Regions from separate parts of the Qipengyuania zhejiangensis genome, predicted to be linked through region 1. Evidence: predicted binding sites of a transcription regulator. Region 1 holds the regulator's gene; the other holds the start of a gene.

Region 1 (4,257 bases):
AGTATTCGGCTGGATCCTCGACGGAGAAACGAGTGACGAGGAAATCGCTCGCTACCTCGTGGAAATGTCGACGCGAAGCGAAACGGCGGACGAAATTGCCGGTGCCGCGCGGGCGCTTCGCGCAAGATTGATCCCGCTCGATGCACCAGAAGGCACGGTCGATTGCTGCGGCACGGGCGGCGATGGACACCATACCCTCAACGTTTCGACGGCTGTAAGCCTGGTTGTGGCAGCCTGCGGGGTGCCCGTGGCCAAGCATGGCAATCGCGCGGCGAGCAGCAAGGCGGGCGCTGCCGACACGCTCGAAGCGCTCGGGCTGGATATGGAAGCGGCGGGAAGAACTGCCGAAAAGTCCTTGTCCGAGCTGGGAATTTGTTTCCTTTTCGCCAAGAATCACCACCCGGCGATGGGCCGCATCCACCCAATTCGCCAGCGCTTGGGTGTGCGCACGATATTCAACCTGATGGGGCCGCTTTCCAATCCCGCGGATGTCAGGCGGCAATTGATCGGCATCGCACGGCCGGCCTATGTTCCGATTTATGCAGCAGCGAAGGCGAAGCTGGGCACGGATCGCACGTTCATCGCTTCGGGAGACGAAGGGCTGGACGAATTGAGCCTGGCCGGCGGCAACGAACTCGCCGATGTGGTCGACCACGATTTTGCGATGCGTCGGGTGGACGCGAGCCAGGCTTCGCTTTCCCACACGCCCGTTGACGCGATCAGGGGCGGTGATCCCGCGCACAACGCTCGGGCGCTCCAGGCGCTCTTGTCTGGTGCGCCCGGCGCCTATCGCGATGCCGTCCTGTTCAACGCCGCCGCCACGTTGATCGTCGCAGGCAAGACCGACGATTGGGCGCAGGGCGCCCTGATCGCAGCCGAGGCCCTCGATTCCGGCAAGTCGAAAGCACTTCTCGAAAACTGGATTGCGCTGGCACGATGAACAAGCTGATCGAAATCTGCGCAACCAAGCGGGAAGAGGTTGCCGCTCGGAAGGCTCAACGCAGCCTGACCACGCTCGACAGTCTTGCGCGCGAACAGTCGCCCACACGCGGCTTCGCAACCGCTCTTGCCGCAGCGCAGGAAAAGGGATTCGGCCTGATTGCAGAGATCAAGAAGGCGTCGCCGTCCAAGGGCCTGATCCGGCCCGATTTCCGCCCCCCCGACCACGCCAGAGCCTACACCGCCGGAGGTGCCGCATGCCTCTCGGTCCTGACCGATGCCCCGTATTTCCAGGGGCACGAAGACTTTCTGGTGGAAGCTCGCGCGGCCTGCCCGATCCCCGTCCTGCGCAAGGATTTCATGGTCGACCCCTGGCAAGTGGCCGAAGCCCGCGCCATCGGGGCCGACGCCATCCTGATCATCGTCGCGGCCCTCGATGACGGCGCGATGCATGAAATCGAGGAAGCGGCGATCGAACGCGGCATGGACGTGCTCGTTGAAGTGCACGACGAAGGCGAAATGGAGCGGGCATCGCGGCTCTCCTCACGTTTGATCGGCGTGAACAATCGCGATCTTCGCACCTTCGCGACCGACCTTGCAACGACCGAACGCCTCGCTGCGCTCGCTCCGAAAGACGCGCTGCTGGTGGGCGAAAGCGGCATTTCCAGTCACGCCGACTGCCTCCGCCTGGAACGCGCAGGTGTGCGCAGCTTCCTGGTTGGCGAAAGCCTCATGAGGCATGGCGATGTCGAAGCGGCGACGCACAAACTTCTGAACGGCTGAACGAACGCGCACGGGACAATAGGCGAACACCTGTTCTCCCGGCGATTGGTCGGAAATGGCGCAATTGCTTGACTTAGCGAATCACGTTGCTTACTTGTTCCGCATTCGTTCACAGGGTTGTGAACAGGCGACACGGGAGTATCGCGAACATGCTGACCGCCAAACAGCACGAATTGATCCGCTTCATCCAGCAGCGTCTGGAAGACACCGGAATTTCACCGAGCTTCGAAGAAATGAAGGAAGCTCTCGACCTCAAGAGCAAGTCGGGGGTTCATCGGTTGATCTCGGCCCTCGAGGAACGCGGCTTCATCCGTCGTTTGCCCAACCGGGCGCGCGCGCTCGAAGTGGTCAAGCTTCCCGAAGATGCCGTGACCGGCGCTGCAAAACCGCGCGCGGTCAACGATACCGTGACGGCGGTTGTCCCGCCGAGGACCGCTGCCCCGCAACCGGCAAACGACATTATCGACGTTCCGCTCCACGGACGGATTGCGGCAGGCGCGCCGATCGAGGCTATCGAGGGCCAGTCGAGCATGCCGGTTCCTGCCGCCCTCCTCGGCCCCGGCGAACATTACGCTCTGGAAGTGTCTGGAGATTCGATGATCGAAGCCGGGATTTTCGACGGTGATTTCGCATTGGTGAAGCGCACCGACACGGCCCGTGACGGTGAAATCGTTGTCGCTCTGGTCGACAATGAAGAAGCCACGCTCAAATATCTCCACCGCGAAGCCGGACGGGTACGGCTCGATCCGGCGAACGGATCCTACGAACCGCAGGTTTACGACACGCACCGGGTCCAGGTGCAGGGCAAACTGGCAGGATTGCTTCGCCGCTATCACTGATGCGGCGTGATGGTGCGCGCCGGTCGGGGCAATCAATCCTCGACCGGCCGCCACCACCCGTGCCTGCCCTCGCCCTGCGCCACCGTTTCGACACGGCCGCTATGCAAATATAGGGCCGTTCCGCCTTCCCGTTGAAGGAAACGACGATCGGCTTTGAGCCAAATTGGCCGACAGGAATACGGCAGATATCGGTCAGCAATCACTATGTCGGCCTGTTCGCAAGCGGCAGCGAGCGCGCGCTCCTCGATCAGATTACGGCTCCGGGCGACAAGGATACGCCAGGGTTTTTGCCCGCGATCCAGGACAATGGAACAGAAATCCGGGCTGCATCGTGCGCCTTGCCATTCGGCAAGAGGTATCGGCGGTGTCTGGATGGCGGACATTTCCCGCAGATTGTCCTGCGCATAGCTACCGGCGCTGTCCCGCAATACCAGCAACCGGCCGTCCCCTGCCCGTATCCCGACATCCCGCCCGTCTCTTGTGATCAGCATGTCGGCGGGGGGCGCGCTCCACATCATCAGCGCACCCAACGCAGCGATGCCCAGGCCCCACAACCTGGTCGGCCCTCTCCATAACGCGAGCCAAAGTCCCCCACCGACGAAAACCAACACCGCGGCAAGCGAAATGCGCGGGGCCAGTTTCACCGCGCCCGGCTGATCCGACACGGTGTGCGCAATTCCAAGCAGCAGATCGAGCGATTTGCCCACCAGCCACCAGGCCGGCGATCCAGCCCCGATCAGATCGAGCAGAAGCGCAATCGCCACAAGAGGCATCGAGACGAACGTGACCAGCGGAATAGCCAGCAGATTGGCAAGCGAACCGTAAATGCCCGCTCTGTGAAAGTGGAAAAGCACGATGGGCATCAGCGCAATCTCGATCACCAGGCCGGTCAGGAACAGGATGACCACCCGGCGCCCTGCCTTGCGCCACCAGCCTTCCTCACGTGGTGCGAGATATTCGCGAATGGGTTCGGCGTTATGCAGCGCGACGATCGCCAGCACGGCAGCAAAGCTCATCTGGAAGCTCGGCCCGACCAGCGCCTCGGGCCACAGGCACAGAACGATCATCGCGGCGACGGCCACCATCCGCATAGATAACGGCTCACGCCCCATGGCAAGCGCACCGAGCACCAGCAACGCGCCGATGCAACTGCGCACCGTGGGCACTTCGGCACCCGTCAGCAGGGTATAGGCAACCCCCACCAGCGCCGCGGCCCCCGCGGCAGCCAAAGGCAGTCGGACCCGCAAGGCAAGCCACGGCCAAAGCGACAAAACCCTCATCACAACCAGAAAGGCAGCGGCAATGATTGCGCTCACGTGGAGCCCGCTTATCGACAGCAGATGGGTCAGACCAGCATCGCGCATTGCCACTTCGTCGGCAGCGGGGATCGATCCGCGGTCACCGCTCGCAAGGGTTGCCGCAATCGCCCCCGAAGACCCATCGAGATTGCGCCGGACATGGCCAGACAGGGCCCGCCTTACCCCTGCAATCCGCCCCGCTTCCCCGGTGGCCTCTTCCACGATCTCGATCGGCCCCACCACCGACCCCGTCGCCGCCAATCCGTCGAACCAGGCTCGACGGGCGAAATTGTACGCTCCCGGAACTACCGGCGGTGATGGGGGCATGAGCCGCGCCGCCAACCGCACCCGGGCCCCTTCCCGCAACGCGCTGGTGTCCTCGTCCAGATCGACATTGA
Region 2 (4,257 bases), on a different contig from region 1:
ATCGGGCTGCCGCGGACCTTGGAAATGCTCACCGTCCGGCCCAGAATACCGCGTGCGGCACTGGCGCCCATGGCCAGAACCAGCTTCGGCTTCACGATCGCGCGCTCGGCTTCGATCCACCAGCGGCAGGTGTCGATTTCCCTCGCCTGCGGGTTCTGGTGCAACCGCCGCTTGCCGCGTTGCACATATTTGAAATGCTTCACCGTATTGGTGACATAGGCGCGCCGGCGCTCGATCCCGGCATTTTCCAGATGCACGTCGAGCAGCTGGCCGGCAGGCCCGACAAACGGGCGTCCGGCCAGATCTTCCTGGTCGCCCGGCTGTTCGCCCACGATCATCAGGGCTGCGTCCTGCGGACCTTCCCCCATTACCGCATGGTTATCGAGCGCGCCGATCGGGCATTTGCGGCAGGCGTGGATAGCCCTGTCGATGCCGTCCAGCGTATCGGGTCGATCCTCGAACTCGAGCGAACCTTCCTCGACCATCGTCGCCTCGCGCCCCTGCGCGCCCGCAATCAGGCCCGGGATAAGCGCGGCTTCGGGCATGTTTTTCCAGTATTTCCTGGGCATTTCCTTCAGCATGGCGCCGACCTTCAATCGCGCGGGATTGAATATCGACGCGTAATAAGTGCGCCACAGATCCTCCATCGGATCGCCGTGCGGTGCATCGGAAACCTGCGCCGGGGGGCCTTCGGACATGGTTTCCCCATCCCAGTGCAAGCACCCGCCAGGGGTCAGGATGGACCAGCGCATATTGGCGAAGCGGCGCATGAAAAAGCCGGCGTTCGCACGCAGGATGTGATGTTCGGGCTCGAACCAGGCGACATAATGGTCGCCGACTTCCTCGTCCTCGCTCTCGACCAGGCGGAAGCGCACGAAAGCGTGCATCTTGTGACTGTCGCGGCGCACGTTCCTGGCCAGTTCTTCCACCCGGCGCACATCGGGATCGGCCTTGTCCTCCATCATTCGCGGATTGGCCTGCAAGCGCCACAAAAGGCGATAGAGCAGCGCAAAGCGTTCGCTATCCGAATGCAGGATGGCGTTCTTCGCAAGGCTGACGAAACGCCAGTTGGCCCGGACGGGGCGCGCATCGGCTGGCGGCACAGGCATACGCCGCTCTCCATGCGCGAACAGGTCACCGCTGCCACCCGGCTCCACCCAGGCGACACGATCGGGGGGCACTTCGCATTGAACCAGCGCCCGCGCACGTTCGCGCCAGAAATCGAAATCGTCCGGTTCGGGCAAGTGCGCCACGTAATAAGCGCCGAGCTTCACATGCTGGAGCGCGGTCATGACCCGAACAGCTCCAGCTGCTCGGTCCTGGGCGCGAGCAAGGTGCGAAGATCGGCGCGATCGGTCAGCATCACGGGGCGCCAGTCCACCGTGCAGATGAAGGGGCGCACCTTGGTGATCGACAGGGTCAGCCTGGCCACATCGTCAAGCCGCAGCGTGCGATGGCGACGGCTGGCCAGTATCTTGCCGACGGCCTTCACGCCAAGGCCGGGCACACGCAGCAATTGTTCCTTCGTGGCGCGGTTCACATCGAGCGGGAAGTGTTCGCGGAACTTGAGCGCCCAGGCCAGCTTGGGATCGATATCGAGCGGCAGGTTGCCGTCCGCTTCGGTCGCCTGCATCACCTCGGCCGGTTTGTAACCATAGAAGCGCATCAGCCAGTCGGACTGGTACAAGCGGTGCTCGCGGATGAGCGGCGGACGCTTGAGCGGCAGCACGGCGCTGGCATCGGGAATGGGCGAAAACGCGCTGTAATAGACCCGGCGCAGGCGGAAATTGTCATACAACCGGCTCGCCTTGCCCACGATATCGGCATCGGTCGCCGCGTCCGCGCCAACGATCATCTGTGTTGACTGCCCGGCCGGGGCAAAGCGCGGCGCGTGACGGAAACGCTTTCGCGCATCCTTCGCTTCGACCAGATCGGCCTTCACCTTGCCCATGGCGCCTTCGATCTGGCGCGCATCCTTGTCCGGCGCGAGACGGGTCAACCCGGCGTCGGTGGGCAGTTCGACATTGATGGAAACGCGGTCGGCATAAAGCCCCGCCTGATGGACAATCTCGGCATCCGCTTCGGGGATGGTCTTGAGGTGGATATAGCCCCGAAAATCGTTTTCTTCCCGAAGGATGCGCGCGACTTCGACCAATTGTTCCATCGTGTGGTTCGAGTTTTTCACGATGCCCGAGGACAGGAACAATCCCTCGATATAATTGCGACGATAGAAATTGAGCGTGAGGTCGACCACCTCCTGCGGCGTAAAGCGCGCCCGCGCCACGTTCGAGCTCTTGCGGTTGACGCAGTAATGGCAGTCGAACACGCAGTGGTTGGTCAGCAGTATCTTGAGCAGGGAGATACAACGCCCGTCGGGTGCGTAGGCATGGCATATCCCCATCCCCTCCGTCGAACCCAGGCCCTTGCCGCCTACCGAATTGCGTTTAGCCGTCCCGGAAGAGGCGCACGAAGCATCGTATTTTGCCGCATCGGCAAGGATTCCCAGCTTTTGAAGGATGGTGTGCGATGTCATTTGTTCCTTATATGTTCCTTTCCCGAATTCACCAATATCAAAAGGTGTGTTTTTCGAGGGCTGCATGAAATCAATGCAGTGAAAGAGGGAACGCTCACCTCTCTCAGGCCAGGAAATAGCAGGTCGCTTTCCGTCCCTTCCGAGCGCGCGATCAGGGCGGCCATACCGCCGGTGCGGCGCGCGGCCGCATGGCTAGCGGGCCCCAATGGTTAAAAGCTGGTCACCTTGCTCGTCAGACGGGTCTTAACCGTTCTTGCGGCACTGATCCGGTAACGGGGGAACAAGGGTGGCTTTTCTTCATAGCAACGCAGTCGCAAGCCACGCCGAACGCCGCTCGGTCCGGCGTTACGCGGTGGATTGCCCGGCAACGCTCAGGATGCCCGGGGGCGATCGCCCAGGCCGGTTGAGCGACCTTTCCGAAGCCGGGGCGCGGTTTGAATCCCAAGTGTCACCCGTAGAGGGGGCATCGGTCTTGCTGGTGTGGGCCGACCAGGAGCATTTCTGCAAGGCCGTATGGGTGAAGGGCCACAGCTGCGGATTGGTGTTCGAAAGGCCGATCCCGCTGAGCGTGGTCGAACACACCGTCGAATACGTCGATGTGCAATCGGGGCCAGTCGCCAATTTCGGCAACATCCCGCTTGGTCAGAAGCGTTCGCGGCGGGCGGCGTTGATACCCTCGGCAGACTAGGCGCACAGCCCCTGCAAATACCAGTCCGGCGCCCCGCCGCGCCCGTCACCTATGATACCCAGGCGATAAATCCAGTAACGCCGGCCACTGCCATCCTCGATCCGGTAGTAATCGCGCAGGCGGGCGCTGCCCCGTTCGCGCCACCATTCCGGCGCGATGCGTTCCGGCCCTTCGACACGGGCAACTTCATGCACCCGGCCCCGCCAGCGGAAGCGTTGGGGATAGCCATCGGGCGTGGCATAAAGCACCGCGATCTTTTCAGCCTTATCGAGAATTTTCAATGGCCTGGAATGGAAAGCCAATTCCCCTTGTGAAGCGGGTTCAGGGGCAAGCGGCTGTTGCCAGCGCTGCGCCCGTTCGGGAATATGGCTGGCGAAAGGAACCGGCCGGCTGACAGCATCCGGCCCAAGCCGGACCGTCAGGCGATCGATACAGGCGGCAAGGCTGGTGCCGTGGTTTTCGGCCGCCGCCTCGATATCATTCTGTTCCAGCGCGAGCGGTTCGGCCCAGCTGGCACGAAGGCGGAGCATCTCGATCCCGAAGCCGGCATCGATATCATCGAGGCGGGCGGAAAACAGCCGGCAGATATGCGCCGGATCGCGTGTGGCGGCGGCCAGTTCGAGGCGGCGTATCACCACTTCCCCATCCACGCGCCACATGCCCAGTTCAAGCCGCCTGGCGCCCTTGCCCCTGCCTTCCAGGTCACGCGCCATGTCCCGGGCCAGATCGCCCACCACCTGGTCGAGCAGCTGGCGATGGCGGATCGGTTCCATCAGGCGGCGCTGGACAAGCGGCATGGCCTGCGGGACCACCGGCAACAGCGGTTCCGGCACACGCCCCAGCAACTGGTCCATGCGGATCAGCGGGTTGGCGGCCGGCGATTTGCGGTTGCGGAACCGGCGCTGGATCGCATCGCGGCCGATAGTGGATATCTCGCCGAGCCGCTTGAGCCCCAGATGGCGCAACACGATTACCACGTCGTCGTCCAACCGCAGCGCCGCAACGGGCAACCCGCCCAGCGCCCGCTCGACATCGC

The links. Region 1 encodes LexA, which represses DNA repair genes until DNA is damaged. Its sites were predicted from a motif close to GTTCCNCNCTTGTTCT; they were not measured.
Region 2: the regulator LexA is predicted to act here: its motif matches at 2,536-2,551, upstream of VR863_RS06115 (putative DNA modification/repair radical SAM protein).

Annotation. Positions count from the first base shown of each region.
Region 1 is NZ_JAYKGO010000001.1:1,040,501-1,044,757, reverse strand. Features, by position in the region: gene trpD (anthranilate phosphoribosyltransferase) at 1-940, shown strand, start outside; gene trpC (indole-3-glycerol phosphate synthase TrpC) at 937-1,722, shown strand; gene lexA (transcriptional repressor LexA) at 1,872-2,561, shown strand; gene VR863_RS04975 (ComEC/Rec2 family competence protein) at 2,594-4,257, opposite strand, start outside.
Region 2 is NZ_JAYKGO010000002.1:13,865-18,121, forward strand. Features, by position in the region: gene VR863_RS06110 (UdgX family uracil-DNA binding protein) at 1-1,292, opposite strand, end outside; gene VR863_RS06115 (putative DNA modification/repair radical SAM protein) at 1,289-2,533, opposite strand; gene VR863_RS06120 (PilZ domain-containing protein) at 2,820-3,221, shown strand; gene VR863_RS06125 (DUF6504 family protein) at 3,218-4,257, opposite strand, start outside.